DNA from 2 places in the Microbispora sp. NPDC046973 genome. Region 1 is predicted to be linked to the other one. Evidence: predicted binding sites of a transcription regulator. Region 1 holds the regulator's gene; the other holds the start of a gene.
The links. Region 1 encodes LexA, which represses DNA repair genes until DNA is damaged. Its sites were predicted from a motif close to TCGAACANNTGTTCGA; they were not measured.
Positions count from the first base shown of each region.

Region 2: the regulator LexA is predicted to act here: its motif matches at 7,350-7,365, upstream of recA (recombinase RecA).

Region 1 covers NZ_JBEYWQ010000008.1:171,920-186,334, forward strand. Annotated here, with positions in the region: gene ABZ860_RS17880 (vitamin B12-dependent ribonucleotide reductase) at 1-1,489, opposite strand, end outside; gene nrdR (transcriptional regulator NrdR) at 1,610-2,074, opposite strand; gene lexA (transcriptional repressor LexA) at 2,506-3,222, shown strand; gene ABZ860_RS17895 (cellulase family glycosylhydrolase) at 3,312-4,955, opposite strand; gene leuS (leucine--tRNA ligase) at 5,136-7,598, opposite strand; gene ABZ860_RS17905 (hypothetical protein) at 8,039-9,493, shown strand; gene ABZ860_RS17910 (hypothetical protein) at 9,569-10,234, opposite strand; gene ABZ860_RS17915 (helix-turn-helix transcriptional regulator) at 10,433-11,209, shown strand; gene ABZ860_RS17920 (cytochrome P450) at 11,220-12,503, opposite strand; gene ABZ860_RS17925 (hypothetical protein) at 12,570-13,586, opposite strand; gene ABZ860_RS17930 (helix-turn-helix domain-containing protein) at 13,621-14,415, opposite strand, start outside.
Region 2 covers NZ_JBEYWQ010000022.1:122,474-136,888, forward strand. Annotated here, with positions in the region: gene ABZ860_RS31960 (transporter substrate-binding domain-containing protein) at 1-722, shown strand, start outside; gene ABZ860_RS31965 (prolyl oligopeptidase family serine peptidase) at 776-2,731, shown strand; gene rny (ribonuclease Y) at 3,186-4,808, opposite strand; gene ABZ860_RS31975 (regulatory protein RecX) at 5,089-6,075, opposite strand; gene recA (recombinase RecA) at 6,084-7,184, opposite strand; gene ABZ860_RS31985 (hypothetical protein) at 7,515-7,790, shown strand; gene ABZ860_RS31990 (ABC transporter permease) at 7,813-8,898, opposite strand; gene ABZ860_RS31995 (ATP-binding cassette domain-containing protein) at 8,895-9,773, opposite strand; gene ABZ860_RS32000 (transcriptional regulator) at 9,766-10,074, opposite strand; gene ABZ860_RS32005 (hypothetical protein) at 10,071-10,502, opposite strand; gene ABZ860_RS32010 (DUF3046 domain-containing protein) at 10,714-10,908, opposite strand; gene ABZ860_RS32015 (VOC family protein) at 10,988-11,476, opposite strand; gene ABZ860_RS32020 (DEAD/DEAH box helicase) at 11,604-14,415, shown strand, end outside.

The sequences.
Region 1 (14,415 bases):
GCGGCTCGGCGTTGCGCTGGTAGCCGTCGTACGGGCCGACGATCCCGGCCAGCTCGGCCGAGCGGCGGTAGGACACGGCGGTCATGAGCGAGGTGATCGCCCCGGCGATGGCGCGGCCGCCGTCGGAGTCGTACGCGTGGCCGGTCGCCATCAGCAGCGCGCCCAGGTTGGCGTAGCCGATGCCGAGCTGGCGGTACGCCCGGGTGGTCTCGGCGATCTTCTGCGTCGGGAAGTCAGCGAAGGTGATCGAGATGTCCATGGCGGTGATGATCAGCTCGGTGATCTTCACGAAGGTCGCGACGTCGAAGGAGTCGTCGTCGCGCAGGAACTTCAGCAGGTTGATCGACGCGAGGTTGCACGAGGAGTTGTCCAGGTGGACGTACTCCGAGCAGGGGTTGCTGGCCGTGATGCGCCCGGTCTCGGGGCAGGTGTGCCAGTCGTTGATCGTGTCGTCGTACTGCACGCCGGGGTCGGCGCACTCCCAGGCGGCCTGGGCCATCTTGCGGAACAGCGACCGGGCCTCGACCTCCTCGATGACCTCGCCGGTCAGCCGGGCCCGCAGGCCGAACGAGCCGCCGGCCTCGACGGCCCGCATGAACTCGTCGGAGACCCGCACGGAGTTGTTGGCGTTCTGGTACTGGACGGACACGATGTCCTTGCCGCCGAGGTCCATGTCGAACCCGGCGTCGCGCAGCGCGCGGATCTTGTCCTCCTCGCGCGCCTTGGTCTCGATGAACTCCTCGATGTCGGGGTGGTCCACGTCGAGGACGACCATCTTGGCCGCCCGGCGGGTGGCGCCGCCCGACTTGATGGTGCCGGCGGAGGCGTCGGCGCCGCGCATGAAGGAGACCGGGCCGCTGGCCGTGCCGCCGCTGGACAGCAGTTCCTTGGACGAGCGGATGCGGGAGAGGTTGACCCCGGAGCCGGAGCCGCCCTTGAAGATCACGCCCTCTTCCTTGTACCAGTCGAGGATCGACTCCATCGTGTCGTCCACGGCCAGGATGAAGCAGGCGCTCACCTGCTGGGGCGAGCGGGTCCCGACGTTGAACCACACCGGGGAGTTGAAGCTGAAGATCTGGTGGATCAGCGCGTGCTTGAGCTCGTGGTCGAAGATCTCCGCGTCCTCCTCGGATGCGAAGTAGCCGTTCTCGACGCCGGTCCTGGTGTAGACGCCCACGACCCGGTCGACGAGCTGCTTGAGGCTCGACTCGCGCTGCGGGGTGCCCACCGCCCCGCGGAAGTACTTGGTGGTGACGATGTTGGCCGCGTTGACCGACCAGAAGTCGGGGAACTCCACGCCGTGCTGCTCGAAGTTGACCGAGCCGTCTCGCCAGTTCGTCATCACGACGTCGCGCCGCTCCCAGCGGACCTCGTCGTACGGGTGGACACCGGGGGTGGTGAAGACGCGCTTCATCTTCAGGCCCTTGCGCGGGCGCTTACCCGGCCTGCCCCCCACGCCCGATACGGTGCCGCTCACGGTCTCCGTCATGACTTCCCCCTCCCAGGGCCCGGTGGAGCCCCTCTTTCGGACCACGCTCGTTACAACCTCATCGTCGCGCCGCGCCGTCGCGCGCCGCCGCCCGCCTCGTCCCGGCCCCCCGGAAGGCGCCTACTCCTCACCCTCCGGGCCGTGGGCCGCGCGCAGCCGCTCGATCTCCGCCTCGAAGTCCGCCAGCGTCTCGAAGCTGCGGTAGACCGACGCGAAGCGCAGGTAGGCCACCTCGTCGAGGTCGCGGAGCGGGCCCAGGATGGCCAGGCCCACCTCGTGTGAGGCGATCTCGGCCGCGCCGGTGCCCCGGATGCTCTCCTCGACGCGCTGCCCGAGCTGGGCGAGGGAGTCCTCGCCGACCGGGCGTCCCTGGCAGGCCCGCCGCACGCCGGCGATGACCTTCTCCCGGGAGAACGGCTCGGTGACCCCGCTGCGCTTGCTCACCATCAGCAGCACGGTCTCCTGGGTGGTGAACCTGCGCCCGCACTCGGGGCAGGTGCGCCGGCGGCGGATCGCCGCCCCGTCTTCGGCCGCACGGCTGTCCACGACCCGGGTGTCCGGATGGCGACAGAACGGACAGTGCACTTCATCGCCTCCCTGAACGCACATCCCGAACACAAGGTGTGGTGAACTTACACCGGTGTGACTACTAGATGTTGTGGTCCAACCGTAGAAGTGCCCGACCTTGAACGCAAGTCGAACCGGCCTTGGGCGAGGAAGTGCCTGTTCGGCGCGCGTGTCGCGCCTCCGGTCACGACGGCATCACCTGCCCCAGCCGTTGGCCAATACGCCCTTTACGCGCCTTTCCCTGCCGATTTCCGCAGGGCTTCTGACCTGGGCGTACAGCCACCAGAGAAGATCGGGTAAATCGAACACGGGATCGATCGAACTCCCGTACGATGAGGTGGACGGCGAGATCGGCGATTTCGCTGGATATCGAACAATTGTTTGACGGTGATCTTGAATCGCGGTACGGTCGCTCTGTGCGACATGAGGAACACGGATTGAGAGGTGGCATCGTGAGTGACCGAAGTGAGCAAGCGGATGGCGTCAGCGACCTCGCGGTTCGCAGGCGCGACTCGCTTGGCCTCACCCCCAGGCAGCGGAAGATCCTCGAGGTGATCCGCGACTCGGTCCAGCAGCGCGGTTATCCGCCGTCCATGCGGGAAATCGGGGAAGCGGTCCAGCTGACCAGCACCTCCAGCGTGTCGCACCAGCTCACGGCGCTCCAGCGTAAGGGCTACCTCCGGCGTGATCCGCATCGGCCCCGGGCACTGGAGGTCCGGCTGCCGGGCGAGCCGGTGCTGTGGGTGGACCCGGACGCCACATCCGAGGAGGAGTCCGGATTCAACCGGCCCACCGCGGCCTACGTGCCGCTGGTCGGCCGCATCGCGGCCGGTGGCCCCATCCTCGCCGAGCAGAGCATCGAGGACGTGTTCGCGCTGCCCAAGCAGCTCGTGGGCGAGGGCACGCTGTTCCTGCTCCAGGTCTCCGGCGACTCGATGATCGAGGCCGCCATCGCCGACGGCGACTGGGTCGTGGTGCGGCAGCAGCCGGTCGCCGACAACGGCGACATCGTGGCCGCCATGATCGACGGCGAGGCCACCGTGAAGACGTTCAAGCGCAAGGACGGGCACGTGTGGCTGGTGCCGCACAACCCCAACTACGAGCCGATCCCCGGTGACGAGGCCACCGTGCTCGGCAAGGTCACGGCCGTCCTGCGCAAGCTGTAGCGCGGCCCGCCGGTTCCGGACGCCGCACAGGGACAAGCCCGGCGCTCACGAGAGCGCCGGGCTTGTGCTGTGCCGTGTCCGGTCAGCCGTCAGGAGGCGGTGCAGCTCACGGGCGAAGGAACGCCGTTGGTGCCCGACCAGCTGCCGTTGAAGCCGAACGTCGTCGAGGCCCCGGCGCCCAGCGCGCCGTTGTAGGACAGGTTCGTCACCGTGATGTTGGACCCGCTCGCGCTGAGCGTGCCGCTCCAGAGCTGGCTGATGCTCTGACCGTTCGGGAAGGCCCACTTCACGGTCCAGCCCGAGATGGCCGAGGACCCCGCCTTCACCGTGACCTCGCCCTGGAAACCACCGGGATACTGATTGGCGATCTTGTACGTGGCCGTGCAGGTCTTCCCGCCCGGCGACGAGGGAGACGCGGACGGCGACGCGGAGGGAGACACGGAGGGAGACGCCGACGGCGAGACCGACGGGGACACGCTCGGCGAGGCCGAGGGCGACACCGGCGGCGTCGGGTTGCCGCCTGTCGGCGGGATCAGGTAGGGCGAGATGATGCTCTGCTTGGCCTGGTCGACCGTCGCCCAGTCGTCCTTCAGGATGCCGCCCGTGTCACCCGAGTTGGGGTTCCACGACCAGTAGGTGAACGACATGCCGTTCACCCCGCTGCCCATGTACTTCATGAGCTCCTGGAGCCAGATCTTGTCGGTGTTGCTGGCCAGTGTGGTGCCGAACTCGCCCACCATGATCGGCGCGATGTTCTGCTTGTACAGGTAGCCCCAGTACTTGTCCCAGATGGCCGGCATGTTGGCCGGGTAGGACGGGTCGTCGAACCACGCCTGGTGGTAGACCGACGTGGCGTACTCGTGCGGCGAGTAGACCAGCCGGTTGGCCACGTTCAGCCGCACCGGGTACTGCCCGGCCTTGGTGAGGTTGCCGCCCCACCAGCCGCAGTCCTCGTCGTTGCTGGTGTCGTTGTCCCAGACGTTGGACAGGCCGCCGCTCGGGCAGCTCACGCCCTCGACGAAGATCAGCCAGTTGGGCTGCACGGAGAGGATCGCGTTGCCCGCGCGCTCGGCCGCCAGACGCCAGTCGCGGGACTCGTCGCCGCAGCCCCAGCAGGAGCCGGTCGCGTTCGGGTTGGTCCCGTCGGCGTGCGGCTCGTTGTGCAGGTCGGCCCCGATGACGGTGGTGTTGCCGGCGTAGTGCTGGGCCAGTGACTTCCAGTCGCTGATCCAGGTGGACTCGGGGACGCCCGAGGTGTACCACAGGGCCGTCTGGCCCGCGCTGGTCGGGCGGTGCCGGTCGAGGATGATCCGCATGCCCTTCTGGCCGGCGTAGTCCACGACCTTGTCGAGGATCTGCAGCGGGGACAGGCCGATCAGGTCGGGGTTGGAGTAGGTGTTGACGCTCGTCGCCTGCGCGCCCGGCTTCAGCGCGTCGTCGGAGAACGGCACCCGGATGGTGTTGTAGCCGAGGCTCGCCATGAGGTCGAGCTGGCTCTTCCACGGGTTGTTCGCCCACAACCCGTGGAAGGTCTTGTTGTCGGTCTCCATGCCGAACCAGTTGATGCCGGTCAGCCGGACCGTGGCGCCGGTGCTGTCGACGATCTTGTTGCCGCTGGTGTGCAAGTAGCCGGTGCCCGTGCCGGCGGCGTTCGCCGGCGACCCGGTGACGACGAGAACGGTCGCCGCCATCGCGGCGGCTGTCGCCAGCCCGCCGAGAATTCGTCTGAACAAGACGTGCCTCCCACGCGGGGCGCACGCCGACGGCGAGCCATACGGTCAGGCGCGCACCCCAGACCACCGCCGGAGCGGTGGTGGTCGCGGCATGCCCTGACCGCACGCCTACATCGATATGACTAGTTTGTGGCTCGGGCGTAATTTTGTCCGGTAGGCCAGCCGATCGTCAACGTCCCGTCAGGGCACGATGTTGACGAGCTTCGGCGCCCGCACGATCACCTTGCGCGGCTCGCCGTCCAGGTAGGGCCGGACCTTGTCCGACGCCAGGGCCAGGGCCTGCAGGTCGGCCTCGGAGATGTCCGGGGAGACCTCCAGCCGGTCGCGGACCTTGCCCGCCACCTGCACCACGGCCGTGACCGACTCCTGGACCAGCAGCGCCGGGTCGGCCTCGGGCCAGCCGGCCTTGGCGACCGACGGCGCGTGCCCGAGCCGCTCCCAGCCCTCCTCGGCGACGTACGGCGCGATCAGCGACAGCATGATCGCCAGGGTCTCGGCGGCCTCGCGTACGGCCGGGTCGGCCGCGCCGGGCCCGGCGTCGATCGCCCGGCGGGCGGCCGTGGTCAGCTCCATCATGCGGGCCACCGCGACGTTGAAGCGGTAACCCTCGACGAGCTTGGTGACCTCGTCGATGGTCCGGTGGGTGACCTTGCGCAGCTCGACGTCGCCGCCGGAGAAGTCGATCCCCGGGGCGGACGCCGCACCGGCCTCGGCCATGACGCGGAACGCGCGGGCGAGGAACTTCTTCGAATGGGCCGGCGAGAGGTCTGCCCAGTCGATGTCGTCCTCCGGCGGCCCGGCGAAGATCATCGTGAGCCGGACGGCGTCCACGCCGTACGCGTCGATCTGCTCGCCCAGGTCCACACCGTTGCCCAGCGACTTCGACATCGCCTTGCCCCGGTTGATCACCTGGCCCTGGTTGAGCAGGCGCAGGAACGGCTCGGTGAAGCCGACCAGGCCCATGTCGTACAGGACCTTGGTGAAGAACCGCGAGTACAGCAGGTGGAGCACGGCGTGCTCGACGCCGCCGACGTACTGGTCGATCGGACCCCACTTGCGGACCTTCTCGACGTCGAACGGCCCGTCCTCGAAGTGCGGATCGCAGTACCGCAGGAAGTACCACGACGAGTCGACGAAGGTGTCCATCGTGTCGGTGTCCCGCTGGGCGGGGCCGCCGCACTTCGGGCAGGCGACGTTGACCCACTCGGTGGCCGCGGCCAGCGGCGAGACGCCCTTCGGCTGCAGGGCCGCGCCGCGCAGGTCGGGCAGCGTGACCGGGAGCTGGTCGTCCGGCACCGGGACCTCGCCGCAGTCCACGCAGTGGATGATCGGGATCGGCGTGCCCCAGAACCGCTGCCGCGACAGCAGCCAGTCGCGCAGCCGGTAGTTCACCGCGGCCTTGCCGGTGCCGCGCCCCTCCAGGATCTCGATGATCTTCTGGATCGCCTCGGTCTTCGTCAGGCCGTCCAGCGGGCCGGAGTTGACCAGCGTGCCCTCACCAGGGGTGGCGACGCCGGTCTCGCCCGGGTCGGCCAGGCCGGTGTGCACGACGACCTTGACCGGCAGGCCGAACTTCAGCGCGAAGTCGAGGTCGCGCTGGTCGTGCGCGGGCACCGCCATGATCGCGCCGTGGCCGTAGTCGGACAGCACGTAATCGGCCGCCCAGACCGGGATGCGCTCCCCGTTGACCGGGTTGATGGCGTACGTGCCCAGGAAGACGCCGGTCTTCTCCTTCTCGGTGGACAGCCGCTCGATGTCGGAGAGCTTGGCGACCTCGGCGCGGTAGGTGGCCAGCGCCTCCGCCTGCTCCGGAGAGACGATCTCCTCCGCCAGCGGGGCGTCGGCGGCCACGACGAAGAACGTCGCGCCGTACAGCGTGTCGGGGCGCGTGGTGTAGACGGTGACCGGCTCGTCGCGGCCCTCGATGCGGAACTGGACGTCGGCCCCGGTGGAGCGGCCGATCCAGTTGCGCTGCATGGTGAGGATGCGCTCGGGCCAGCCGCCCTCGATCTGCGCCATGTCGTCGAGCAGCCGGTCGGCGTAGTCAGTGATCTTGAAGTACCACTGCGTCAGCTCGCGGCGGATGACGTCGGCCCCGCAGCGCTCGCACTTGCCCGCCACGACCTGCTCGTTGGCGAGCACGGTCTGGTCCTGTGGGCACCAGTTGACCAGGCCGCCCTTGCGGTAGGCCAGGCCCCGCTCGTAGAAGCGGGTGAACAGCCACTGGTTCCAGTGGAAGTACTCCGCGTCGCTGGTGTGCAGGCGCCGCGACCAGTCGAAGGAGATGGCGTACCGCTTGAACGAGTTCGCCTGGGTGTCGATGTTCTTGTACGTCCACTCGGCGGGGTGGGCGTTGCGCTTGATGGCCGCGTTCTCCGCGGGCAGGCCGAAGGAGTCCCACCCGATCGGGTGCAGGACGTTGTAACCCTTCTGGAACCAGTAGCGCGCGACGACGTCGCCGATCGCGAAGACCTCGCCGTGCCCCATGTGGAGGTCGCCTGAGGGGTAGGGGAACATGTCGAGCATGTACTTGCGCGGCCTGGTGTCCGCGAGGTCCTCGACCGCCGCGAAGGGGTTCAGCTCCTCCCACCGCGGCAGCCACTTGGCCTGCAGCGCCTGCGGGTCGTACACCGGCTCGTCCACTTCCACTCCTCGCCAGGCGGCTGGAATCACACAGATGATTGCGCCCGCCGGGGGCAGGGCCCTGCGTCACGGTCCGAGGCAGCCACGGTCTCCGCGCTCTCGCGCTCCGAGACGGCTGCCCGCTCAGCAGGGTGGCGGCACGCGTGTCAAGCGTAGCGCAGACCGCAACCGGGACGCGGATCGATCTTCCGGGCTGACCTCGTGTGTCAAAGCGTGATATCCGATGGTGATAGTTCCGTTGTGGGCTCTTATGTCCATTCCCCTACTGTGCTGCCGTGGCCAACTCATTCCCGCCCGCGGATTTGCCGATGCAGGACCCGCCCACCGACCCCACAGGTGAGCAGTTCCGCGAGGCATTCCGCGGTTTCGCTGCGGCAGCCCCCGGCTCGCATGAGATCATGCCAGGCACCCCCAATTCGGGCATGATCTCGGGAGGTACCGTGCCCACGGACCGCAGCGAACACCAGCGGGAGCCGGCGTGGCCGGAGATCCCGCCGGCCTGGCCCGAGATGCCTCCCCCCTCGTCCTTCACCCCGACCGTCCGGTCCTTCGTCGACGGGGCGCCGCAGCAGTCCGCGGACGCGACCGCGACCATGGCGGGCCAGCCTTCCGGCACGGCTCCGAGCCGGCCCTTCCCCGCCTTCAACACTCCGGACGGCTTCAACGGCCCAGAGGGTTTCAGAACCGCAGAGGGTTTCGGAAACGCGGAGGGTTTCGGCGGCTCGGAGGGTTTCGGCGGCCCCGCGCCGAGGTACGGCACGCCGGGGCCCGCGGGCCCCGGTCAGGACCAGGGCCGGCGCCAGGGACATGGCCAGGGACAGGCCCAGGGACAGGGGCAGGGCCAGGGGCAGGGGCAGAGCCAGGGGCATGGGCAGACCGGCCCGCACGGGGGCGCTTTCCCGGGCGGCCCCGACCACTCCCGGCCCTCCGCGCCCTTCACTCCCTCGGTCCGCTCGTACGCCGAGTCCGCCCCGCCCGCCTCCGCCGCCCCGCCGGCGTCCGCCCCGCCGCCGCCTCCCCAGCCGGAGGACCCGTACCGGCCGTTCGTGACGGCGGGACAGATCAGCGGGCCCAAGACGCCTCCCGCGCACCGGCAGCAGGAGCTGTGGAACACGGTGTTCGGGGAGAACTACCAGGCCATCGACGAGTACGAGGAGGACGAGCCCGGCCGGCCGGTCTGGCTGTACGCACTGGTGGCCTCGGTCGTCGCCGCGCTCGTCGGGGTGCTCGTGTGGGCGTTCGCCGCCGGGCCGCTCAGCTCCGGCGACGCGGCCGAGGCGGCGACGTCCGCGAAGCCCTCCCCCGTCAAGTCCGGCGCCACGACCAAGCCGCAGGCGCAGACGTCGTCACGGCTGCCCGTTTACAAGGGCACGGCCTCCCCCGTGAGCGGCGTGCTCACCGACACCGCCGGCCGCATCACGCTGCCCAAGCTCGGCGGCCCCTGGCAGGCCGACGCCGACCCGGCTCAGATCAAGGCGACGTACGGCTTCACCAGCAGGCAGTACGTGCCGGCCGGCATGACCACGAAGGGCAAGCGCGAGTTCGCCGTGGTGATGTCGGGCCCGCTGGCGCAGTCGCTGGCCGTGAAGTACACCACACCCGACAACCTGAGCCCGGTCGTCAGCGCCGTGATGTTCCGGGCGCGGCAGACCCAGTTCCCCAAGGACAACAAGGTCACCAAGGTCGCCCAGCAGCGCCTGGCGCGCAACAACCTCACCGGCCTGGCCGCCGCCTACAAGGTGACCGCCGACGGCGCGACCACCACGGTCGTGGTCGCGGCCGTGAACACCGGCGCCGATCTTCCCACGATCGTCTACATGGCCGTGCCCCAGCTCAAGGACGACCTGCTCCCCGACATCAACACGGTCTTCCGGTCGATCAAGCCTCTCCGCTGACCGTGAGCCCGGCGGTGCGACGCCGGTGCGCGGGCAGGGCCTGCGCACCGGCGCGGCGGATCCGCTCCGAGCCTCCTACAGGGCCGTCGCCTCCACATATCCCCACCGCTGGGCGTTGGGCACGAACACGTAGACCCAGTGCCCCTGCGACCGGCGCTTGTCGCTGACGTGGACGTGCCACCCCGGTAGGACGTTGCCGATGACGAAGTTGGCCTCGTCGCGCAGGGTGGCGTTCCGGGTCACGAGCCTGCGCTGCTCGACGATCCGCGCCGGGGGCAGGGTGAAGCCGACGGGGCGCCATCCCGAGGGCGAGACGTTGCTCCGGCCCTCCTGAATCCTGTCCGGCACCGGCTGGCCCGCCGGATAGTCCTGCTGGGGAACCGATTTGCCGATGCAGTCACGCCGGGTGAAGCCCCACCAGGGGAATGCGTCGTGTGCGCGTCCGGGGTCCGAGACGAGGGCCCATTCGCCGTCCACGTTGTACCGCCAGATGAGGTGGCGCCCCGCGGGGATGGTGAAGGTCGTGTTCGCGACGACCCCGGGCTTGGGGTAGTTGAGATAGACCGTGCAGGTGCTGCCTGCGGCGTAGCGGACGAACAGCTTCGTCTGCGCCGTCGCGGTGCGGGCGGCGGTCTGCGCGTCGCTCCTGGCGCCCGCGGCCGCGTCTGCCGCGGCGGGCAGGCAGAGCACCGCCGCCAGCGCGAGCGTCACCGGAGTCTGGACTGCGAGGGCAGGTCTCACGTGGAAGCCTTTCGTATGGCGTACGGAATGCGGGTCATTAGCCGGAATCAACCGGACTGATGCGATTATGTACGTCACGATCACCTGCAACAGGTATTTTCACTGCTGAAATCGATGAAACCCAGAAAGCGCACCCACCAGCGGAAACGCAGGCGTGAAAACCGGAAACAGCAGGGGTGAAAACACGTGACGGAGACGGTGGCCGACGAGGTCCGGCGGGCGCGGGAGGCGGCGGGGATGACGCAGCGGGAGCTCGCGAAGGAGGTCAGCCGACAGGGGGTGCGAATGTCGACACCGACGCTGTCACGGTGCGAAATGGGTCGACGCGCGTTCAAAAAGGAGGAATTGGCCGTCATCCGCCGGATCCTCGCACCGGCCTCCGACACGAATCGGGCAGACGATTCGACACCCGGGTTCGGCGCGCCGGAGCTCGGCGGGAATTCGGCGCCGGAGCTCGGCACGCCGGCCGCGATCGGATTGCTCCCCGGCGGCGCACAGCCGGCAGGCGGTGAGGCCGCGTCCGCGCGCGGCGTCACCGCGGAGGCCGCAGGAGCCTCGGCGCCCGGTGGCGGGAGAGGACGTCGAAGCCACACCGGCCTGCGGGCGCCGTGGGCCGCCGTCGCCCTCGGCGCCGGGGCGATCGTACTCGCGCTCGTGCTCGCGCTCCAGGTCCGCACCGCGCTGACGGGCGGGGACGCCGCGGCCTCCCCCTCCGTCTCCGCCTTCGCCTCCGCCTCGGACGCGGGCGTCGGCTGCGGCCGGTACGAGGTGGCCGCGCGGGACTTGTGGCTGCGCGACCGCTACGGGGAGCCGCTCGTGCAGCTCCCGCACGGCCTCGCCGTGACCGACGCGGACCGGGGCGACGTGACCGGCGCGGGCGGAGGCGACGCCACCGGCCACTACCGCCACGTGTCCACGATGGACGGGAGGAGCGGCTGGGTCGATCCCGCCTATCTCAAGCCTCGGTGCCAATGATCTGACCGGTTCAGAACTCGCAGGGCATGTGCTTGATGCCGTTGATGAAGCTGGACAGCAGCCGCTCCGGCTCCCCCGCCTCGATCTGGGGAACCCGCCGCAGCAGCTCGCGGAACATCGCGGTGATCTCGCGACGGGCCAGGTGGGCGCCGAGGCAGAAGTGGGGGCCCGGGCCGCCGAAGCCGACGTGCGGGTTGGGGTCGCGCAGGATGTCGAAGCGCAGCGGGTCGTCGAACACCCGCTCGTCGCGGTTGGCCGCCCAGTAGTACAGCAGGACCTTCTCGCCCTTGCGATAGAGGTTGCCGTTCATCTCGTGGTCGCGGGTGACCTTGCGGCGCATGTAGTTGACCGGCGCGGCCAGCCGGACGATCTCCTCGATCGCACGCGGCGCCCTGCCCTCGAAGTCCTCCAGCCACAGCCGGCGCTGGTCCGGGTTGAGCGTGAGCAGCCGCATGCCGTGCGAGATGGCGTTGCGGGTGGTCTCGTTGCCGGCCACGACGAGCAGGATGAAGAACGAGCCGAGCTCCTGGGCGGTCAGCCGTTCCCCGTCGATGTTGGCGTTGACCAGGGACGAGGTGAGGTCGTCGGTGGGCGTCTCCATCCGCAGCGCGGCCAGGTCCTGGACGAGCTGCTGCAGCTCCATCCCCGCGGTGAGCAGCGCGTGGGCGATGTCCTCACGCTCGCTGACGTATTCGGGGTCGGTGGCGCCGAGGACGATGTTCGAGCGGTCGAAGACGAACCGGTAGTCCTTCTCCGGGATGCCCATCATGTCGCAGATGATCTTCAGGGGCAGCTTCGCGGCCACCTCCGTGACGAAGTCGCAGCCGGGGCCGGTCTCCAGCAGCTCGTCTACGATGCGCGAGGCCGCGGCGTCCACGTCGGACTCGAACTGCTTGATCATCCTCGGCGTGAAGGCGCGCGAGACGATCCGCCGCAGGCGCGCGTGCCGCGGGTCGTCCATGTTGATCATCGAGCCGAAGTATTCGGCGAACTCCGCCGGCAGGTCCGGGATGTTGGTGGCCCCGCCGTCGCCCGAGCAGAAGACCTCGGGGTTGCGGCTCGCCTCCAGGATGTCTGCGTGCCGGACGAGCGCGTGATAGCCCGGCCCGGTGATGCCGCCCAGGCTGAACTCGGGCTCGGGGAAGAAGGCCGGCTTGTCCAGGTCGCGGAGCAGTCCGAAGGCGTGCTCCCGCTCCTCGTCCGGGCGGCCCCAGAAGTCCCAGTCGTTCAGGTCGATGTCCGCCGCCGAGGTGATGGGCATGCGCTCCGCGGGCTCCGTCGGCTGTGTGGTCATGGTGGGGGCCGGCCCTTCCGAGTGACTAGAACCACATTCGGTTGTCAGTCTGCCACACCCGCCGGTTCAGCCGCAGTGGGTCAAGCGGGCGTGCTTGCGCCGGCAGCGCGGATCCCAGTGCGCACCGAACCGCATCAGTGAGGCGGCCAGATCAGGGTGCGCGGCGGCCCAGACGTCGTCGAAGAGGAACCACTGCCGGTGCCCGAAGTATTCGTCCATGTGGATCGCCATCTGGGCCAGGTGGTCGTCGCATCGGATGAGCGTGCGACCGGGGTCGCGTCCGCCCGCCGGGGCGCGGTCCTCCAGCAGGCGCAGCGCGTGTTCGTGCGCCCGAGAGTGCGGAGCACTGATCTCAGGCACCCACTCCTCCAGAGGCCCCCAGTGGTTGCAGCGCTCCAGCGCGGGCCCGATCTCCTCGTCACCGGAGGCGGTCAGGGCGCGCAGGGCACACAACTCGTAGGACAGGGCACCGGGGTCCGCCGCGCGCAGGGCCGCCGCGAGCCCCGGCAGCCGTACGCCCGGCAACGCCTTCGGGTATCTGCCTCCGACGCTGTCGGCGGTGGCGTGAAACGTGATCAGCACGGCGTACGTCACGCCCTCCCCGCCGGGCGGCGCAGGGCTGACGACGTCGACCGGGACCGGAGGCGTGAACGTCCGCACGGACGGTGGTGCGTCCGCAGGCAGGTCCCAGCTCTCGTGCACCAGGTAGGCCCAGCGGTCGGGTTCGTCCGCCACCACGTGGTCGTCCACGAAGAAGTACGCCAGCTCGACCTCGTCGTCGTCGGTGAGCACCCGCACGCTGTGCCGGTCCACCCGCAGCGTCCCCTCGACGTACAGGTGCTCCTTGAGCATCCGGCGCAACTCGGCATGCGTGCGGGGAGCCGGTAGCCCGGTCTCGAAGATGGTGTTCAGGCCGTAGACGTCGGTGCCGAGCTCGCGCTCCACCCAGTCGCACGCGTCTTCCGACGCGGCGGCGTCGTCCCACACCCTGCGGAACCAGTCGAGCACGGTGGCGTCGGGGAAGTGCCGGACGAGCCGGCCGGACGGCCCCTCGTAGACGCTGCGGTAGACGAAGTAGACCACGCCGCCACCATCGCAGGCGGCACCGACACAATCGTCACTTGTGGTTGCCGAAGGAGGACGGCAACGCGGTCGCCTGGGTCGAGCGGTAGCGCGAGGGCGGGATGCCGTACAGGTCGACGAACGCCTGGCGGAGGGCCTCGGCCGTCCCGAAGCCGCAGCGGACCGCGACGGCGGCCATGGGAAGCGAGGTGGAGGCGAGCAGGTGGGCGGCGGCCTCGGTGCGGGCCCGGCGCACGTACCGGCCCGGCGTCTGTCCCGTGTGCTTGAGGAACAGCCGGGTCAGGTGGCGCTCGCTCACGCCCGCGCCGGCCGCCAGGGCGGCGGTGGACAGGTCGGCGTCCGGATGGCCGGTGACGTGGTCGACGACGCGCTTGACCAGGCCGTCGCCCGGCGGCGGGCCCTCGGTGAACATGCTCATCTGGGCCTGGTTGCCCGGTCGTTGCAGGTAGGTCACCAGGTTGCGGGCCACCACCCTGGCAAGGGCAGGACCGTGATCCTCCTCGATGAAGGCGAGGGTGACGTCCAGTGCGCTGGTGACGCCGGCGGCCGTCGTGACGTTGCCGTCGCGGATGAAGATCGGGCGGGCGTCGACGGCGATCTCCGGGTGGCGAGCGGCGAGCGTCCCAGCGAACTGCCAGTGCGTCGTGGCGCGCCGCCCGTCGAGCAGGCCGGCGGCGGCCAGCACCGCCGCGCCCGTGCACACCGACGCGACGCGGCGGCTCTCGCGCGCCAGCCGCCGGACGTGGCTCACGAGCACCCGGTCGGCGGCCGCCTCCTCGTGCCCGATACCCCCCGAGACGACAAGCGTGTCCAGCGGCCCGGTGACGCG
Region 2 (14,415 bases), on a different contig from region 1:
CCGTGGTCGGCGTCCTGGCGGCCGTGTTCCTGTCCGGTGGATGCGGGAACGACGGCATGCTCGTGGTCGGCGTGCGTCCCGGGCAGCCGGGCCTGGTCACCCGGCTCCCCGACGGGCGCTACAGCGGCTTCGACATCGAGGTCGCGCAGTATGTCGCCAGGGCGCTCGGTTACCGTGACGACCAGGTCGTCTACACGCTCGACACCGCGCGGGCCGATCTCGTCGTCGGCGCCACCGGCCCGCCGGGCTCCCGGTATGTCGCCGGCCCCTACCTCGTCACCAGCACCGACGTCCTCGTGCGGGCCGACGACCTGTCCATCCGCCGCCCGCGCGACCTCGCCCGCAAACGCGTCTGCGCCACCCGGGAATCCGCCGAGCCGCTCGTGAAGAGGTTCGGCACCCGATGGCGGCAGTTCTTCCTCGCCGAGGCGAACCTGCCCGCGGCCTGCGCGCCGCTGCTGGCCTCCGGCCGGACCGACGCGATCGTGGCCGACGCCCCCGTGCTCGCCGGGCTGTCGGCGCAGTATCCCGGCAGATTCCGGTTCAGCGGCAGGTCGCTGGCCACCGAGAAGTACGGCATCGCCACCGGGACGGCCGCGCTGCGCGACCAGGTCGAGGAGGCGCTGCGCCGGATGTTCGAGGACGGCACCTGGAAGCGGACGGTCATCGACCAGCTCGGCGTGCTCGCCACCCGCTACACCACTCCCCCGTCCCTCGACTGACGCGTTGCCGCATTCGCGCCCCCGGGAGCGGGCTCGTCCGGCAGGATGCGGTCATGCCCCCCACGCCTGGCCCGAGGTCGTTCTCGCCACGGCCCTCGCCTATCTCCACCACCGACGTGGCACGCGCCGGTCTGCGGCTCGGCTTCCCGACCGTGCTGGGCGGGGAGACGTGGTGGGAAGAGGACCGCCCCGCCGAGGGCGGCCGCCGTACGGTCGTCCACCGTGCCACCGACGGCGTCCTCACCGACCTGCTTCCCGCGCCTTGGGACGCCCGCACACGCGTCCACGAGTACGGCGGACGGTCCTATGTCGTCGTCCCCGGCCACGGGATCGTCTTCGCGCACCATCCCGACCAGCGGCTCTACCTCGCCCGGTCCCGCGCCGGCGGCGAGCCGGGCCCGGGCGCGGAGCCGCCCCGCCCGGTCACGCCGGAGCCCGACGCGCCGGGCGCGCTGCGCTACGCCGACCTGCGGGTCGAGGACGGCCCGGACGGGCCGCGGGTGTGGTGCGTGCGGGAACGCCATCACCAGGACGCCAAGGTCACTCGCTCGATCGTGGCCGTGGAGCCGACCGGGGCCGGCGAGGTCGCCGAGCAGGTCACCGGCAGTGACTTCTACGCCTCGCCCACCCCGTCCCCCGACGGCCGGCACCTCGCCTACATCTGCTGGAACCACCCGCACATGCCGTGGACCGGCACCGAGCTGCGGGTCACGCGGCTGTCCGACGGCGCCACGTGGACGGTGATGGGCGGGCCCGCCGAGTCGGTCCTCGCGCCGCGGTGGTGCGACGAGCGGCGCCTGTACGCCGTCTCCGACCGGTCCGGCTGGTGGAACCTCTACCGGGCCGACATCTCCGGCTCGTCGTGCGAGGCGCTCTGCCCGGCGGAGGAGGAGTTCGCCGGGCCGCTGTGGCAGCTCGGGGGCCTGCCGTACGCCGTGCTGGGCGATGGGCGGCTCGCCGTGCTGCACGGGCGCGGCGACCTGCGCCTGGGCGTCCTCGACCCCGAGACGGGCACGCTGGCCGACCTCGACGTCCCCTTCGCGGGGTGGGCGCCCGTGCTGGACGCGGACGGCGACGTGCTCGTCGGTCTCGGCTACCGGGCGGGCGCGCCGCGCTCGGTCGTCCGGATCGACGCCGCCGAGGGCTCCGGTGACGCCGGTCGCGCCGCCGGCACCGCCGACACCGGTCGCGCCGAGGAACTGCGGCGGGAGATCGAGGACGTTCCCGCCGACGTCCTCCCTGCTCCCTGTGTCGTGGAGTTCGGGGCCGTGGACTTCGAGGCCGGGCCCGGCATGCGCGTCCACGCGTACCTGTATCCGCCGGAACAGGCGGACGAGGGCGGCGCGCCGTACGTCGTCTTCGTGCACGGCGGGCCGACCGGGCACGCGACGAGCGAGCTCAGCCTGGAGAAGGCCTTCTTCACCAGCCGCGGCATCGGCGTGCTCGACGTCAACTACGGCGGATCCAGCGGCTACGGCCGGGCCTACCGCGAGCGCCTGCGCGGCCGGTGGGGCGTGACCGACGTGGAGGACGTGGTCGCCGCGGCGAAGTGGCTGGCCGCCGAGGGCCTCGCCGACCCCGCCCGGATCGCCGTACGCGGGGCGAGCGCGGGCGGGTGGACGGTCATGGCCGCCTGCGGCGCGTCGGACGTCTTCGCGGGCGGCGTCTCGGTGGCGGGCGTCAGCGCGCTCGGGCCGCTCGTCGCGGCCACCCACGACTTCGAGTCGCGGTATGTGGAGTGGCTGGTCGGTCCCGAGGACCGGTACGGCGAGCGTGAGCCGCTGGCCCGGGCCGACCAGGTGAACTGTCCCATGCTGCTCATGCAGGGGCTCGCCGACCCGGTCGTGCCGCCGGCCCAGTCGCAGGCGTTCGCGGAGCGTCTGATGGCCCGCGGGGTGCCCTGCACCTATCTGACGTTCGAGGGCGAGGCCCACGGGTTCCGGCGGCTGGAGACCAAGGCGGCTGCCCTCGCCGCCGAGCTGTCGTTCTACCTGCAGATCTTCCGGTGACCGGGGCCGGTCACCCGACGGTCGCGGCCAGAAGCGTGCGCATCGGTCGATCTCGATGCGCTGGTCCGCGTCGCCATGAATGATCGACTGGTTACAACGACGGGATCACGGTCGTCTTCACCGACGAGCAGGGCGGCGGCACCGGGGCGCGTCGCCGCGTCACCAACGAGCCGTCGTGGAGCGCGGACGCCATCTTCGTCATCGTCGACGGCAAGCTGAAGTTCCGCAGCTACGACAAGCTGCCCGTGCCGCGGACGAACCAGGAGAACCGCGTCGCGCACGACGGATCGCTCGTTCCCACCCACCGGGGCCTCCCGCCGGTGCGTCCCCCGCACGACCGGGCCCCCGCCCGGCAGCGGGCGAGGGCCCTTCGCCGTGGCGGCCGAGGCCCCCTTCGACGTACGGCGTGAGGGCCGAGACTTCGACGCGACGGCCGAGACTTACCGGGCGAGGGTTACCGGGCGAACTCGGTGGCGCGGGACTCGCGGACCACGGTGATCCGGATCTGGCCGGGGTAGGTCAGCTCCTCCTCGACCTGCTTGGCGACGTCCCTGGCGATGACCTGGGCCTGGATATCGTCCACGTTCTCGGGCCGGACCATCACCCGGATCTCCCGGCCCGCCTGCATGGCGAAGACCTTGTCCACGCCGTCGTACGACTGGGCGATCTCCTCCAGGCGCTCCAGCCGCTTGACGTACGCCTCCAGGGACTCGCGGCGGGCGCCGGGGCGGCTGCCGCTGATCGCGTCCGCGGCCTGGGTGAGGACCGCCTCGACGGTCCTGACCTCCACCTCGTTGTGGTGCGCCTCGATGGCGTGGACGACGTCCTCGTGCTCGCCGTATCGCCGGGCGATCTCCGCGCCGATCATCGCGTGGCTGCCCTCGACCTCGTGGGTGAGCGCCTTGCCGATGTCGTGCAGAAGCGCGCATCGCTTGACGAGGTCACGGTCGAGCCGCAGCTCGGACGCCATGATCCCGGCGATGTGCGCCGACTCGATCAGGTGCTTGAGCACGTTCTGGCCGTAGGAGGTGCGATAGCGGAGCTGGCCCAGCAACGTGACCAGCTCGGGGTGCATCTCGGTGATGCCCAGCTCGACCAGGGCGTCCTCTCCCGCCCGCACGCACAGGTCCCGCACCTCGGCCTTGCTGCGCTCGTACGCCTCCTCGATGCGCTGGGGATGGATCCGGCCGTCGAGCACAAGCTTCTCCAGCGTCAGCCTGGCCGTCTCCCGCCTGACCGGGTCGAAACACGACAGCAGCACCGCCTCCGGCGTGTCGTCGATGATCAGGTTGACCCCGGTGGTGGACTCGAAGGCCCTGATGTTGCGGCCCTCGCGGCCGATGATGCGGCCCTTCATCTCGTCACCCGGCAGGTGGAGGACGCTCACCACCGACTCGGCCGTCTGCTCGGTGGCGACCCGCTGTACGGCCAGCGTCACGATCTTGCAGGCGCGCTTCTCGCCCTCCTTCCGGGCCTCGCTCTCGATCTCCCGGACGATCAGCGCGGCCTCGCGCTTGGCCTGGTTCTCGATCTCCTTGACCAGCTCCGTCTTGGCCTGCTCGGCCGTCAGGCCGGCCACCCGCTCCAGGATCTCCTGCCGCCGCTCGGCCACCCGCTCCAGCTCCTCGCGGCGGTCGGCCAGCTCGGTCTCGGTCTCGGCCAGCTTGCGGGCCCGCTCGGCCTGCCTGCGCGCCTCCTCGTCCAGCCGCTGCTCGCGCTCGGCCAGCCGGTTCTCCCGGCGTTCGAGGTCGGAGCGCAGCTCCTTGAGCTCCGTCTTGAGGATCCGCGTCTCCTCCTCGACCTCCTTGCGCATCAACGCGGCGCTCTCCGCGAGAGTCTCCGACTTCTTGAGGATCTCCCCCGCGTCACGCTCCGCCTTCGTGCGGATCTCCTCGGCCTCGCGTCTGGCCCGTTCGAGTTCCTCGTTGACCTCGGCCTTCACCTCGGCGAGTTGCTCGGGCGAGGGGCCGGACGGTGAGACGAGGCCGGTGCGGCGCATGACTATGACGAGGGCGGCGATCATCACGAGAGCCAGCAGCACCACCGCAACCGCAAGAACGATCACGATCGTGTCCATGCGCGCTCACCCCTCACGACAACTCATGGCAGAGGTCACACGCGCAGCACGGCAGCGCCCGGTGGCGTCACCAGGACAAATATCGTCGCAATGCCCGGGCGCCCCGAAGGGCGACCGATATGGCCCGAAGGCCGGTCAATGTCTCTCGTCCGTCGTGGTACACCGTTATGGCAATCCGCGCTGCGCGGAGTAACTCCTCACTGCGGTCGAGATTAAGCGTCAGAGAGGTAACGAGCAAGCAAAGATGCCCTGTCAAGTGACTTTTGTGTGGTGCTATGGCTCACTCGAAGCTATCCGGAAGCCCATCTGACGGACTGCCTTCGGCCTCGATCGCCTCTCGGACGACGCGGAAGGCCAGTCCCGGCGCGTAGCCCTTGCGGGCCAGCATGCCGACCAATCGTCGCATGCGCGCCTGCGGCTCCACCCCGCGGGTGGCGGCCAGCTTCCGATCCACGAGCCTGCGTGCGGTCTCGGCCTCCTCGTCCGGATCGAGTCGCCCGACGGCGTCCTTGACCGTCTCCTCGGCCACGCCGCGCTGCCGCAGTTCCTGGGCGAGCGCGCGGCGGGCGAGCCCGCGGCCGGTGTGCCGGGACGTCACCCACGCTGCGGCGAACGCCTCGTCGTCGATGAGCCCCACCTCGGAGAACCGCTCCAGCACGGCGTTCGCCGCCTCCTCGGGGACCTCCCGCTTGCGCAGGGCGTCCGCGAGCTGGGCCCGGGTCTTGGGCGCCATCGTCAGCAGCCGCAGGCAGATGGCTCTGGCCACCGCCTCGGGGTCGGCCGGCGGCCCCTCGCTCGCCGCGGTGCCCTCCTGCGGCCCTTCCGGAAGCCACCCGCCGGACCTCTCACGCTTTCTCCGGCCCCTCGGCGCTCCCCGTTCGCCCAGCCCGCCCTGTTCTCCCGGACCTGCCCAATCTCCCAGAGCCGCCTGGTCTCGCAGGCCCAGCCGGTCTTCCAGCGCGCCCTGTTCTCCCGGGCCTACCCGATCTCCCAGAGCCGCCTGTTCTCTCAGGCCTGCCCGGTCTCCCCGCCGGCGGCCGCGCCCCTGACGCCGGCGTCCGGCCCGGCCGGCCTCCTGACCCGCCTCCGCTCGCCCGAACTCCCCGCGGCCGCTCTCCGCACGCCGGATCTCCTCACGCAGGGCGGCGATCGTCGCGGAGGCGTCCTCAGCCTGCCCGGGCGGCTCTTCGGCCGGCCCCCAGGGTCCCGAGTTCCAGTCCCCCGGCCCGAGCCCGTCGTCCGGGCCGGGGGCCTCGTCGCGCCTCACGCCTGCGCTCAGACGTCACCCGGCTTGGGCGCGCTGGCCGCCTTGCTGCCCCGGCCGGAGGTGGGGGCGGGCGGCGCCGCCGGAGCGGCGGGGGGCTCGCTCGGCGTGTCGAGCCGCGGCCCGACACCGAGCTTCTCCTTGATCTTCTTCTCGATCTCGTTGGCGATGTCGGGGTTGTTCTTCAGGAAGTTGCGGGCGTTCTCCTTGCCCTGCCCGAGCTGGTCGCCCTCGTACGTGTACCAGGCGCCGGCCTTGCGCACGAACCCGTGTTCGACGCCCATGTCGATCAGCCCGCCCTCACGGGAGATGCCGATGCCGTACAGGATGTCGAAGTCGGCCTGACGGAAGGGCGGGGCCATCTTGTTCTTGACGACCTTCACCCGGGTCCGGTTGCCGACCGGCTCGGTGCCGTCCTTGAGCGTCTCGATCCTGCGCGCGTCCAGCCGCACCGACGCGTAGAACTTCAGCGCCTTGCCACCCGTGGTGGTCTCGGGGCTTCCGAACATGACGCCGATCTTCTCGCGGAGCTGGTTGATGAAGATGGCTGTGGTCCGGGTCTGGTTCAGCGCGCCGGCGATCTTCCGCAGGGCCTGCGACATGAGGCGGGCCTGGAGACCGACGTGGCTGTCGCCCATCTCGCCCTCGATCTCGGCCTTCGGCACGAGGGCCGCCACAGAGTCGATCACGATGATGTCGACGGCGCCGGAGCGGATCAGCATGTCCGCGATCTCCAGTGCCTGCTCACCGGTGTCCGGCTGAGAGACGAGCAACGCGTCGACGTCGACGCCCAGCTTCTTGGCGTACTCGGGGTCGAGGGCGTGCTCGGCGTCGATGAACGCGGCGATGCCGCCGCCCTTCTGGGCGTTGGCCACGGCGTGCAGGGCGACCGTCGTCTTACCGGAGGACTCGGGGCCGTACACCTCGACGATCCTGCCGCGGGGATAGCCGCCGATGCCGAGGGCGACGTCGAGAGCGATAGAACCGGTGGGGATGACCTCGATCGGGGCGCGCGCGTCGTCTCCGAGGCGCATGACGCTGCCCTTGCCGAACTGCCGCTCGATTTGCGCGAGGGCGGTCTCAAGGGCCTTCTCGCGGTCGTTGATTGCCATTGGATGCCCCCTGGAGGGTGTCGTCTGCTCGGTCACCGAAAAGCTACGGGGTGCCACCGACATTTTCCGGAGCTTCCCGCACACCGCCCCGAGAGGTGGGCCGGGAGCCTGTCGCGCCCCGGCGACCTGACGGCGCGCACCCCGGCGGCGACCAGTCCAATATAGCCGAACGACTGTTCGATCACATGCCGGAACCGCCCACGAGCCCGGGACGAAACGGCGTCCCGACCGCGCCGTTACATTCCCGGGCGTTACTCTGCCATGGTTGCCAGCGCGCTGACCTGGGACGATCCTTGTGTCAAAGCTGGATCTCCCCGCTGGAGGGGCCACGTGACGGGCACCGGCGACTACGGCGGACAGCGCCTTGCCCGCCTTGAGGCGCTCGCGGCGCGGCTCCCCGAGCACGGTCTCTCCGCGCGGCTGCTCGGCACGGACGATCCGGTCCTGTCCGTCTGGCACCCGGGCACCGGCAGGCAGACGATCGTCTTCGCGACGCCCGCCAAGGAAGGCTGGATGTTCCTGTGGGCACCGGGCGGCCAGGAGAGCGCCGACGACCCCGGCCGTGCGGCCGAACTGATCGGTCGGACGCTCTCCCGGCCCCCCTGATCCTCCGCCGGGGCCCCGGCCGTCAGCGTACGACCTCGCCGAGCTTGACGCGGGCGCCGGTGCGGAGCACCGCCCGCCGGTAGACGCGGGCCGCGCCCAGCAGGACGGCCACCACGGCCACGACCATGAGCGCTCCGGCGATGAGGATCTCCCCCAGCGGCACGTCGACGGCCGCCGTACGCACGGGCATGACCATCGAGGAGAACGGCGGCACGAACGACAGCACGCGCGCGACCGTGCCCGTCGGCTCGACGGCGGCGAAGTAGGCCGTCAGGTAGGTGAGCATCATGAGCATGGTCATCGGCGTCAGGACGGTGTTGAGCTCCTCCTGCCGCGACACCAGGGAGCCGAAGGCGGCGGCGAGCGCCGAGAAGAAGGCGTAGCCCAGCACGAACCAGACGACCGCGCTGACCACGATTCCCCCCATTCCGGGCGGCAGGTCGGCCATGAAGCCGGTCGCGGACGACGCCGCCAGACCGGCGGCGATGACCACGACGAGGTTGACCAGCCCCAGCGAGCCCAGCCCGGCGATCTTGCCGCCCAGGAGCTGCCAGGGACGCACCGAGGTGAGCAGGATCTCCACGATGCGGCTGCCCTTCTCCTCCACCACGCCCATGGCGACGAACATCGAGGAGTAGATGAGCAGGAAGAACAGCACCATCACGATCAGTGTGGCGATGCCGGTGCGCACGCCCTGGTAGCGGGCGTCCGCGCCGACGGACTCCACCGTCAGCGGCGTGATCGTGAGGCCGGCCGCCTTGATCTGGGCGTCGCGGTGGGCGCTGTCCAGGATCAGCCCCAGCCGCTGCTCGAGTTCGCCGTTCGCGAGGACCTTGCTCCCGTTGACGAGGGCCGCGTCGATGTCCCCGTCGACCACGGCCTTCCGCGCGGCCGCCTCGTCCGGCCAGCGGGAGTACGCGAGCTGGGCCGCGGGAGGGGGCGCGGCGCCCACCACGCCCACGTCGTAGGTGTCGTCGCCGCCGAGGACCTTGGGCAGGAACGCGAGCGCGGCCACCAGGACCGCGCTGACCGCCAGACTGATCAGGTACGACTTCGTCCTGATGCGCGTGCGGATCTCCCGCTGGGCGACCAGCCACAGGCCGTTCATGCCACCGCCTCCCTGAAGATCTCGGCCAGCGTCGGCTGCCTGCGGCCGAAGTGCTCCACCCTGCCCGCCCCGATCGCCGTACGCAGGATGTCCTGGTCGTCGCCCGCCTCGCACAGCAGGACGTCGCGGTCGCCCTCGCGGGTGAGCTCGCCGGGCAGGCCGTCGGCCCAGCCGGGTGCGGCGTCCCTGACCACGACCCGCAGAACCCCGCGGCCCTCCCGCTCGCGCAGCTCGCCGACCGGTCCGTACGCCACCATGCGGCCCGCCGAGATGATGCCGACCGAGTCGCAGAGCCGTTCGACCAGGTCGAGCTGGTGGCTGGAGAAGATCACCGGCACACCCGCGGCGGCGCGGTCCTTGAGCACCTCCGCGAGCGTGTCGACCGCCAGCGGGTCGAGGCCGGAGAACGGCTCGTCGAGGATCAGGACCGCCGGCTCGTGGACGAGCGCGACGGCGAGCTGCACCCGCTGCTGGTTGCCGAGCGACAGCGCCTCCACGGCGTCGTCGCGCCGCTCGGCCAGGCCGAGCCGTTCGATCAGGGCGGCGGTGGCCGAGCGCGCGGCGGCGGGGGCGAGCCCGTGGAGCCTGCCGAAGTATTCGATCTGCTCGGCGACCTTCATCTTCTGGTAGAGGCCGCGCTCCTCCGGCATGTAGCCGAACGTGCGGCGGTCGTCGTACGTCACCGGGCGCCCGTCGAGGCGCACCTCGCCGGAGTCGGCGTCGAGCACGCCCATGACGATCCGCATCGTCGTCGTCTTGCCCGCGCCGTTGGCGCCGACGAACCCGAACATCTCACCCGGCCGTACGCCGAAGCCCACCCCGTCGAGGGCGGTCTTGTCTCCATAGCGTTTGCGTAGGCCGTCGATCTCAAGCACGGGGGGTCGCCTCCACAATTCGTCGCAGAACGTCCATGTATGTCTCGAAGGCCGTACGTCCCTGGTCGGTCAGGGAGAGCCAGGTGCGCGCCCGCTTGCCGACGAAGGTCTTCTCCACCCGGACGTAACCGGCCTCTTCGAGCGTGAGGATGTGCTTGCTGAGCAGCGAGTCGCTGACCTCGATGGTGTCGCGGAGGAAGCGGAAGTCGGCCTTGTCCGCCGCGGCGAGGGCCGCCATGATCGACAGCCGCACCGGCGCGTGGATGATCTCGTCGAGCTCGTGGCGCGGGTGGGCCGTCATCGGTTCCTCATCAGGCGGAGTCCGCCGTACACCAGGGGCAGCCGGGCGAGCACCGACAACGCGACGAGCACCGCCGTCCAGCCCGCCGTGGGCCGGTCGGGCAGCAGCCAGACGCCGACGACGAACGGAACCATCATCGTCACCACGTACGCGGCCGAGACCGGCCCGTTGATCCGCTTCATCAGCCGGTCGTGCACCCGCAGCCGGGCCCAGTACACGCACAGGGCGACCGTCAGGACGATCCACCCGAGCCCGGCGATCAGCGGCAGCGGATAGCCGCCGAGGAACATCGCCGGCCAGTAGACCATCGTGGCCAGCCCCACGAACAGGTACGCCCGTCCGGGCCCGCGCGAGGAGTGCCGGACCCGCCGCCCCACGCGCCCGATCTCCTGGAGAGCCTCATCGGGAGTGAAGTGATCTCCGCTCATGTGCTTCCTCCGTGTTCATCCGCTAAACACGCTAGCAAGCACTCAACCGACGTTCAAGTGGTTGCCATAGACGACGGACGACATGAGCAAGGGACGGAGTGGCACGTGACGGGATCACACCGCCGCGATCACGGAGTGGAGCCGGCGAAGACCGCCGCCGAGCGGGAGCCGCCGCGCCGGGACGGTCTGCCGGCGGGCGGGAGAGGGGGTGTCAGCGCAGCCTGGGATCCACGTCGACCTCCTGGCAGACGGCCTGCCAGACCTGCTTGGCCGCCACGCCCTCCGCGAGGGCCTGCTCGACCGTTCGCCCGCCGAGCCCGGCGATCACGTAGTCCTTCGCCCACGACTCCGCGTACGCCTCCCCGAAGTGGCGGCGCATCCTGTTCCAGAAGTCTGTGAGGCGCATGCGTTCAGTATGACGCCGCGGCCCTGATGCACGTCCCGGCCTCGGCGCCGCGAGCGCTTCCCGCCCGCAGGAGACGGCCTCACATGACGCGGGTGCCGTACATCTCGCCGAGCGGGTCGGCGAGCAGTTCCAGGCGGGCGCCGTCCGGGTCCTGGAAGTAGATCGAGCTGCCGCTCTCCACCTGGTACGGCACACCGGCGGCGTCGAGCTTGCCGCGCAGGCGCTCCCACGTGGCCCGCTCCACGGAGATCGCGATGTGGTGGAGCCCGCCGAGGACCTCCTTGTACGGCTCCAGGTCGAGGCCGGGGAGGTCGAAGAACGCCAGCAGGTTGCCGTTGCCGATGTCGAAGAAGAAGTGGTTGGACCCGCGGTAGTCGCGGTTCTCGAATATCTCGGTCAGCGGGAACTCGAGGAGCTCGTGGTAGAAGCGGATCGTCCGCTCGACGTCAGACGAGATCAGCGCGAAGTGGTGCAGACCCCTCGCACTGCTGGCGGCACGGCGCTCGCTCAGGTAGCGCTCGCGGATCCGCGCGCGCTGCGCCTCGATGGCCGCGTAGTCGATTTCCATACTGAGGAAGACTGTCCCATCAGTGGCATCTCATGCCATCCGGGGTCAGCGGGATGGCGGCGCGGCGTTTTCTGTCGGTGGGGCGATGCATGATGGGCAGGTGGGTGCGCTCGACGGCTTCAGCCCGATGACCAGGGAGTGGTTCACCGGCGCCTTCGCCACGCCGACCGCCGCCCAGGAGGGCGCGTGGTCGTCGATCGCGCGGGGCGAGAACACGCTCGTGGTCGCCCCCACCGGGTCGGGCAAGACGCTCGCGGCCTTCCTGTGGGCCGTCGATCGCCTCGCCGTCGAGCACACGACGGGCCCGGCCTCGGCCGGAGACGTGGCTGCGCGGCAGGAACGCGACGGCGCCTCCGCGGCGGGACTGCTCAGCGGTTCCGAGCCGGGGCGGCAGAGCGATCGGCAGGGCGATCGGCAGAGCGGCCGCCGCGGTGCGCGACGCGGCCGGAAGGACGACCGGGAGCCGCCCCGGCCCTGCCGGGTCGTGTACGTCTCCCCCCTGAAGGCCCTGGCGGTGGACGTCGAGCGGAACCTGCGGGCCCCGCTCACGGGCATCCGGCAGACGGCCCTGCGGATGGGCCTGCCCGCCCCCGACATCTCGGTGGCGATCCGCTCCGGGGACACCGCGGCCGAGGACCGGCGCCGTTTCGCCGCCCGGCCCTCCGACATCCTGATCACGACGCCCGAGTCCCTGTTCCTGATCCTCACCTCTCAGGCGCGCGAGGCGCTGCGAGGCGTCGACACCGTGATCGTGGACGAGGTCCACGCGGTCGCGGGGACCAAGCGCGGGGCGCACCTCGCGCTGACGCTGGAGCGGCTCGACGCCCTGCTGCCCGCTCCGGCCCAGCGCATCGGGTTGTCGGCGACCGTACGGCCGGTCGAGGAGGTGGCGACGTTCCTCGGCGGGTCCCGCCCGGCCACGGTCGTGCAGCCGCCCTCCGAGAAGGTCATCGAGGTCGACGTCGTGGTGCCGGTGGAGGACATGACCGAGCTGGCGCCGCCTCCGCCCGGCGCCGACGGCGAGTCGCCCGAGCACCGGAGGAGCATCTGGCCGCATGTCGAGGAGCACCTGCTCGACCTGATCGAAGCCCATCGGTCCACGATCGTCTTCGCCAACTCCCGGCGCCTGTCGGAGCGCCTGTGCACCCGGCTCAACGAGCTCGCCTGGGAACGGCGGACCGCCCCCGAGCCGGGCGGGGGTCCGAGCCCGGGCTTGGGAGATCCGGCTCACTGGTCGGACGCCTTCGAGGAGTTGCACGCGCAATGGTCGGACCGGCGCGAAGGCCCTGACGCCCAGGGCGGGGACGCGCGGCGGGCCGGCGCGGTCATGCCGTCGGAGATGATGGCCCAGGCGGGGGCCTCGGGCGGCGCGATCCCTGAGGTGGTGCGGGCGCATCACGGCTCTGTCTCCAAGGAGGAGCGGTCCCAGATCGAGGAGGCGCTGAAGTCGGGCCGCCTGCCCGCGGTGGTCGCCACCTCCAGCCTGGAGCTGGGCATCGACATGGGGTCGGTCGACCTGGTGGCCTGTGTCGAGGCGCCGCCCAGCGTGGCGAGCGGCCTGCAGCGCATCGGACGCGCCGGGCACCAGGTCGGGGCGGTGTCCCGCGGCGTGATCTTCCCCAAGTATCGGGGCGACCTCGTCCAGACGGCCGTCGTGGCCGAGCGCATGCGGACGGGGCAGATCGAGGAGATGCGCTATCCGCGCAACCCCCTCGACGTGCTGGCCCAGCAGATCGTCGCGATGACCGCGCTCGACGAGTGGACGGTCGACTCGCTGGAGGCGCTGGTGCGCCGGGCCGCGCCGTACGCCACGCTGCCGCGCGGCGCGCTGGAGGCGACGCTCGACATGCTCGCCGGGCGCTACCCGAGCGAGGAGTTCGCCGAGCTGCGGCCGCGCATCGTCTGGGACCGGGTGACGGGCACCCTCCAGGGCCGTCCCGGGGCCCAGCGCCTGGCGGTGACGAACGGCGGCACCATCCCCGACCGCGGGCTGTTCGGTGTGTTCCTGGTGGGCGACAAGGCGTCGCGCGTGGGCGAGCTGGACGAGGAGATGGTCTACGAGTCCCGCGTCGGCGACGTGTTCGTGCTGGGCGCGACCTCGTGGCGGATCGAGGACATCACCGCCGACCGGGTCCTGGTCTCCCCCGCCCCCGGGCAGCCGGGCAAGCTGCCGTTCTGGCACGGAGACGCGCCGGGCCGGCCCGCCGAGCTCGGGCGGGCGATCGGCGCGTTCCTCCGCGAGCTGTCGGCCGCCGGGGCGGGCGGCCGGGGCGACGGGGCGTCGGCCCGCGAGCGGATCCGCGCGGCGGGGCTCGACGACTACGCCGTCGGCAACCTGCTCGCCTACCTGGCCGAGCAGCGGGAGGCGACGGGCTATGTGCCCGACGACCGCACGCTCGTGGTCGAGCGGTTCCGCGACGAGCTGGGCGACTGGCGCGTGGTGATCCACTCCCCCTTCGGGGCGCGGGTCCACGCCCCCTGGGCGCTGGCCATCGGGCGGCGGCTGCGCGAGCGGTACGGCGTCGACGTCCAGGCCGTCCACTCCGACGACGGCATCGTGCTGCGCGTGCCCGACACCTTCGAGGACGCGCCGACCGACGTCGCGGTGTTCGACGCCGAGGAGATCGAGCAGGTCGTGATCGAGGAGCTGGGGGGCTCCGCCCTGTTCGCCTCCCGGTTCCGGGAGTGCGCCGGCCGCGCCCTCCTGCTGCCCCGCCGCTCGCCCGGCAGGCGCAGCCCCCTGTGGCAGCAGCGCCAGCGGGCGGCCCACCTGCTCGGCGTCGCGAGCAAGTACGCCGGGTTCCCCGTGGTGCTGGAGACGATGCGCGAGTGCCTGCAGGACGTCTTCGACGTGCCAGGCCTGGTGGAGCTCATGCGGGACGTCGCCGCCCGCCGGGTGCGGGTGGTCGAGGTGGAGACCTCCCAGGCGTCCCCGTTCG